DNA from 2 places in the Effusibacillus lacus genome. Region 2 is predicted to be linked to the other one. Evidence: predicted binding sites of a transcription regulator. Region 2 holds the regulator's gene; the other holds the start of a gene.
The links. The regulator Rex, encoded in region 2, represses fermentation and respiration genes when NADH is low (regulators of the CRP and FNR family bind a similar motif). The targets are predictions, from matches to a motif close to TTGTGAAATATTTCACAA.
Positions count from the first base shown of each region.

Region 1: the regulator Rex is predicted to act here: its motif matches at 1,854-1,871, upstream of EFBL_RS11000 (cytochrome ubiquinol oxidase subunit I).

Region 1 covers NZ_BDUF01000057.1:94,372-97,785, forward strand. Annotated here, with positions in the region: gene EFBL_RS10995 (cytochrome d ubiquinol oxidase subunit II) at 1-419, opposite strand, end outside; gene EFBL_RS11000 (cytochrome ubiquinol oxidase subunit I) at 409-1,761, opposite strand; gene EFBL_RS11005 (sulfurtransferase TusA family protein) at 2,100-2,279, opposite strand; gene yedE (selenium metabolism membrane protein YedE/FdhT) at 2,357-3,414, opposite strand, start outside.
Region 2 covers NZ_BDUF01000029.1:78,070-81,483, reverse strand. Annotated here, with positions in the region: gene mtnP (S-methyl-5'-thioadenosine phosphorylase) at 1-337, opposite strand, end outside; gene ligD (non-homologous end-joining DNA ligase) at 396-1,337, opposite strand; gene EFBL_RS07210 (redox-sensing transcriptional repressor Rex) at 1,441-2,061, opposite strand; gene EFBL_RS07205 (ComEC/Rec2 family competence protein) at 2,210-3,082, opposite strand; gene dinG (ATP-dependent DNA helicase DinG) at 3,143-3,414, opposite strand, start outside.

The DNA of each region.
Region 1 (3,414 bases), on a different contig from region 2:
CCTTCCGAGATGGTCAGGATGGTTGCCAGGGAGGCGGGAATCAACAATCCCGTGGTTCCATACAGAAATTCATAGAAGGTATTGGGTTTGCTCCCGTAATGATGGAACGCGTAGAAAGAACCGCGAATCGCAAGCAGAATCAAAGCGATGCTGCCAGGAACCAGCAAGGCTGTTCCGAAATAGTAGGCGGTATCCGGAAAGAATCCGACAATTCCCACCAGAAAGAAGATCAGAAATACATTCGTGACTTCCCAAACGGGCGAGAGATAGCGGTTGATCACCTGGTTAATAACTTCTCCCTTTCCCGTAACCTTTCCGTAGTAAGAGAAGAAGCCCGCTCCGAAGTCGATGGAAGCCACTATCACGTAACCATATAAGAAAAGCCACAGGACCGTGATGCCTATCAACTCATACGACATGCTGCCCACCCCCTTCGATGCCCCGCTTCCCCATTTCCTTCTCCGGCGGATTTTTACGGAACATCCGAATCAATACAACCGTACATACGATACCCAACACCGCATACAGCCCGGAAAAAAGGACCAGCATCTGACCCACATTGGCAGATGTGGTGACACCCTCATCCGTACGCATGAATCCCCTCAGGATCCAGGGCTGGCGCCCCACTTCGGTAAAGATCCACCCCAGTTCAATTGCCAGCATCGACAGCGGGCCTCCCAGAACGATCAAGCGAAGCAGCCAGGGATTCCACTCGTGCTTTTTCTTCCAGATACGAACGAGAACGAACAAACCTGCCACAGCGGCCAGGTACATCCCGATCCCCACCATCAGATCAAACAGGTAGTGAACGTAGAGGGGGGGCCAGAGGTCGCGAGGGAACTCGTTAAGCCCCGTTACTTCGGTGTCTGGATGGCTTCCTGCCAGGATACTGAGAGCCATCGGAATTCGGAGTTCCCCTTTAACCTCCAGAGTCTCCTTATCCAACACGCCACCAAGAATCAGGTCGGCCTGCTTCTCAGTTTCAAAATGCCATTCTGCTGCCGCCAATTTTTCCGGTTGATATTCAGCCAGAAATTTGCCTGACAAGTCACCGATAACCGCTGTGGCTATCGCAAACACAAGGCTCCAAGTCATGGTCAGGCGAAGGGCTTTTTGATAATAGTCACTGCGGCTGCCACGCAGAATGAACCAAGCGGTTATAGCTGCCAGTACAAATGCGGATGTAAGATACGCAGACGAAAGGACGTGCGCCACCTTTGTTGGAGTAGCAGGGTTAAACATGGCCTTCAACGGCTCGATACCCGTGATGACGCCGTTCTCCAGCTTGAATCCCTGAGGTGTGTTCATAAAAGCATTCACGGTTGTGATAAAGAACGCAGACGCGGAGGAACCGATCACGACGGGGATCACCAGAAGACAATGGTAAATCGGCTTCTTGAATCGGTCCCAGGTATACAAATAGATTCCCAGAAAGATAGCTTCAAAGAAGAATGCGAATGTCTCCATAAACAGTGGCAGTGCTATGACCTGTCCGGCCAGTTGCATGAAACTGGGCCAGAGCAGAGACAGCTGCATCCCGATGGCGGTGCCCGTGACCACCCCCACAGCCACAGTTACCGTAAACCCTCGTGCCCAACGACGTGCCAGCAATCTATAATGAGGGTCGTTCTTGCGAATTCCCATCCATTCGGCAATCATGATCATGACAGGGACGCCAACACCTATTGTGGCAAAGATAATGTGAAAGCCAAGAGTTAGTCCAGTAAGTATACGACTTTGCATAAATGTATCGAATTCCATTTCTCCCCCGCCTTTCTGACTAGCTTTTAATAACTATGATTTGCAAATAGTTATTATTTGCTATCCTTAATAGTACCGCTTTTTTCAGGTGTTTGTGATAGGTGTCACACCTGTGTTTTTGACAAAATCATGTCTGTAGTGTTTCTAAAATGTGAAAAGGCCCGCCCTATTCTTGGGCGAACCTTCCCTCTGGATGTGTGTTCTTTTCTTTCCCTGCCACAATCAGGAACAGCTAACAACTGTGCAACACGCAGCGGTCCCAGCGCATCAGGCTGTCTGTACTCATCTTATGGGAAAAGGGTGCCTGTATCAAGCTGGAACCCTCCCGATTATCCAAATTACTTCGCTTTCACATAGAATCGAATCATCGGACCTTCCTTAATCGGTTCGCAAACCAACAAATGCCCATGAGCTACCACTTCTTCCGGCACACTGGCAAAGGATTGGGGACAATCCGTAAGGACCTCGAGGATTTCACCTGACTTCATATTCTGCAGCGCCTCCAGCGCATACACCACCGGATAGGGTCAGGGCTCTCCCTCCAAGTTCAACGTATAATCCGGCAAGATCTCTTCATTCAGTTTCAGTTTGTCCATCATTGTGCAGTCACTTCCTTTACAACTTGTACATTCATATTGGCTGGTTTTGCTTTTGCCAACAAATTCTTGCGAACCCTTCTTCCCCAAGCCAGGGAGAAGAAATACCACGCTGCCAGCATCAAGATAGTGCCACCGATAGCCGCCGGCCATCCCCATGACGTCATCAGGCTGATTTTTGGCCAACCGTTTTGCAGAGTGTTATAGATGTTGAGACGGTCCCAGCCCCATGCAAGCAGAGTAGCTCCGACAATGTTGCCAATCCCGACAATCAGAAATTGCACCTGTCCTCCCACCACACGGTACATCCAACCCGTTTCGCAACCACCCGCAATTACAATTCCGAGACCAAACAGCAGTCCCCCTACCAGCGCGCCGGGACTTGCCCACCAGCTAATCGGTTTGATCCCCGTAACATGAAACACGGCTGTTGCCAATGAAGCTACCAGAATCCCAACGGCCAGTGCCCGGGCCATAACAGAACGGCCACTCACCCAGAGGTCGCGAAAGGCGGAGGTAAAGCAGATCTGTCCGCGGTCGATTGCCAACCCGAACAACCCGCCAAAGATACAAGCGATTCCCAGTTTCCATTGACCAGCCAGAAAGTAATAAGCACAAATCCCTGTAAAGAGGATCAAAATGGCCACACCCATAAAGGGCTGCACCTGACGCTTTTGTTTTGCTGTCGGTTTTGCTTTATGCGCGGCAGCTTTGAAATCAGGCTTTCCCAGCATCCACGGAAGCAAAGCAATCTTCACACCGAAATAGCTGCCCACAAGGGTTCCCGCCATGAACAACCAGGAATGTAAAGAGAACTGCGGAATCCCGGTGAAAAAAGCGGCCAGGTTACACCCCATAGCCAAACGTGCACCGAAACCTGCAATAATTCCCCCGACAAATCCTTGCACCAAGCGACGTTTCTGGGAGGGGATTCTGATTTTGAAATTGTTGGCAAATAGGGTACTGATCAGAGCGCCAAACAACATTCCAAAAACGATCCATCCATCAGTGCGTTCCCAAGGAGCTTGCGCCGCATTGAATTTTACAAGGGTCAGAT
Region 2 (3,414 bases):
GAGACTTGGTCATATCAATGAAATCACTCACCAGAACCAAACTTCCGGGTATAAATTCTTTTCTGATGGACCCTACGGCAGCAGTTGCCAGTACCTGTTGTACCCCCAGCTGCTTAAGAGCATCAATGTTTGCCCTGTAATTCACTTTGTGAGGAGGAACCGCATGCCCTTTCCCGTGCCGTGCCAAAAAAGCAACCTGCCTTCCGGCATACTGCCCGATGGTTACGTGTGCCTCTCCATAAGCCGTTTCAATTCTATGGAACGCAGGTGCGTCCAGTAACCCCGGATCGTAAACACCCGTGCCCCCAATTATGGCAAATTCTGCCTCCAACCCCATCCACCTGCCAATTCAACGTTCACGGTATCATTTAAGCAATGAGGCTGTCGCTTGTCAACTACCGCCATTCGCTGTTCTTAATGTTCGCTGTTCTTAATGGGTGATTTTCAATGAAATGTAGGACCCCGGTAATGTCGACCCCCGATTGTTCCATGGGAGCAAACAGATCCCCTACCTTCTTCACACGTTCAAGCATTGTCCGGATTGTAAAATCTTCGGGAACCGCCCCTGCTGCAAGTTCTTCCCAGGTCAATGGCGCTGACACCTTGGCGTCGGGAACAGGCCTTGGCGAATAGGGACTGACCAGGGTTTTGTTTGGAGCGTGCTGGAGGTAATCCACATATACTTTATCCTCCCTGTCTTTCACCAACCGTTCCACAGTTGCAAGATCCGGATATTGAGAAGCCAGGTAGCGTCCGATAAATTCTGTAATTACCCTTGTTTGCCGGAAGGTAAAACCTTGTTTTAACGGAATAAAAATCTGCAGGCCCGTAGCTCCGGAAGTTTTGGGGTAACTGGGAAAACCCAAATCATCGAGAACTGCTTTGACAGCAAATGCCACCTTGCGAACTTTTTCAAATCCGGGTGCTGACGGATCCAAATCAATCGCAATATTGGTTGGCGAATCGGGGGCCTGTATCTTTGTGTACCATGGATGAAGTTCAATGCAGGCCTGGTTTGCAAGCCAAATCAGTGTGGCGGTATTGTTGGCAAGAATGTAATGGATGTCCCGATCACTATCCTTTGAATAAACGGCGAAGGTTTGAACCCATTCGGGAGTATCTTTCGGCGCGTTCTTTTGATAAAACGATTTTTCGTGAATACCATGGGGAAAACGGACCACAGTCAAGGGTCTGTCCTGCAGGTGCCGGACCAAATGAGGAGACATCTCAATCATGTATTGGATGTAATCAGCCTTTGTAATGCCCGCTTCCGGCCAGAGGGGTTTGTCCAGATTGGTCACCCTGACCGGAAATTCCGCCAGAAGCGTGTCACTCATCAATCCTTACCTCCGGGCTTTTTACCGATTAGGATTCCCTTTCCCCCCAAAACAACACCCTGCACGCTTATTCGTGCAGGGTGAATAGGGGTCTATTATCCGATCAGTCCACATAGTAGGCAAGGGATTCAAGTTCAGTTGTCACATCCGCATTGCGGATGGGGACATCCAGGGGAACCCGGAGGATGACAGGAGCAAAGTTAAGAATTCCTTTGATCCCCGCCTGCACCATCTGGTCGGCCACTTTTTGGGCTTCTGTCGCGGGAACCGTTATGATACCCATTTTGATATCCAGTTCCTTGACTGTCTTTGGGAGCATCTCAATTGGAAGCACTTCCAGCGACCCGACCTTGGTTCCGACTTTGTGCTGGGATGCATCAAAAATGGCTACGATCTTCAATTTCTCATTTGTATAACGGTTGTAATTAGACAGGGCCGTTCCCAGATTCCCTGCTCCCACCAGAGCCACATTGAGACGCCTGTCCAATTTCAGAATCTGTTTGATCTTTTCTATGAGATATTGAACGTCATACCCTATCCCCTTGCGTCCGAACTCGCCGAAATACGCCAGATCCTTCCGGATCTGAGCCGGATTCATGTCCAAATGCTGACCCAGTTCATGGGAAGATACGGTTGTAACGTTCATATCCCTCAAATGATGAAGGTAACGCAAATAAACAGGGAGGCGCCGGATCACGGCTTCAGAAATTTTGGGAGTTTTCATCCTGTCCTCCAACTCACGACATTAGAATGCTTATGTTACCATCATAGGTGAAAGCAAAAACTTTCGTCAACCTTAATGATTTGTATAAATTTTTAAGATTAAGATAAAGCCTCCTTAAAAGTACGTCAACAACAAGAAGTGCAGGTTGTCACGGCCTGAGTACGTCATAGCCTCTATGCCCGATGACCACGGTAACAGATCCAAATTGATCAGTCCGATAAACGTCTGTCCAGCTTTCGTACAGCAGTTCAACAATGCTTTCGTCCGGAGATGTCCCGCCTTTTTGAATGCCGGTCAAGACAGCCACTCTTGGGTTCACCTTTTTAAGGAACTCAGCACTCAAACTGCCAGTCTTTGCATGGTTCGGAACAACCAGAATATCACTCTCAACCGGCAGTTCCGAGAGTTTCTCCGCAACTCTCGAAGTAATGTCTCCTGTAAAGAGGATTCGAGTGCCCCGGTAGTTGACCTGGGCTACCAGGGAAGATTCGCCTTCCAAACCAAGCTGCGGCTCCCGGGGATGAAAAACCTTTACGGACAAGTCTTCACCCAAGGTGTATTCCTGATCCGCTTTCAGACGGATTCTGGGTATCAGTTTGGCTGATTCATAGCTGTCCGGTTCAAATTCGGCATAAGACAGGTCGGGATAGGCAACTTTGCCGATCGGGACCGATTGGCTGAGGATTCCAAAACCGCCCATATGCTCCGGATTGGGACTTGTCAAAATGACAAAATCCAGCCGATGTGCCTTGAGAAAAGCAAGTTCCTTCAAAATCATCAGCGCCGAGGAATCCACACCGGTATCAAACAGCAAATGATGTCCTTCCCTCGTCCGCAGAACGGCCGATACCCCGCTGCCCACATCCAGAAAGCGAAGCACCGCCTTGTCTGAAATATCGAATTTGGTTCCGATGGGTGTCTGGTCAAAATAACGAACAGCAGGCAGCAGCGTCTCCATAGTCGCTCCCGCCAACACGATCAGAACCAAAACCATCCAGAACAGTCCACGCCTGAACGCCATTCGCATGTCGTTCCCCTCGCTATTCTTGGACATGTATATGCGGAGGGAACTATCCGTATGTCATCGCTTAAGCCAGTTGTAAACCACTTTCAGCACTTCTTTTTCAGGGCCTTGATAAATCCATGGTCCCGGCAGAGATCGAATGAAATGTTTTCCATATCTCGCATCTACCAACCTCCGGTCATAAACGACTATCGCACCCACATCTTTCTTTGACCTGATCAATCGCCCGAACCCTTGCTTGAACCGAACAATCGCCTGCGGAACGGAATAATCCATAAAGGAATTCCGTCCTTCCCTTTCCAATGCTTCCGCCCTTGCCTCCGCAACCG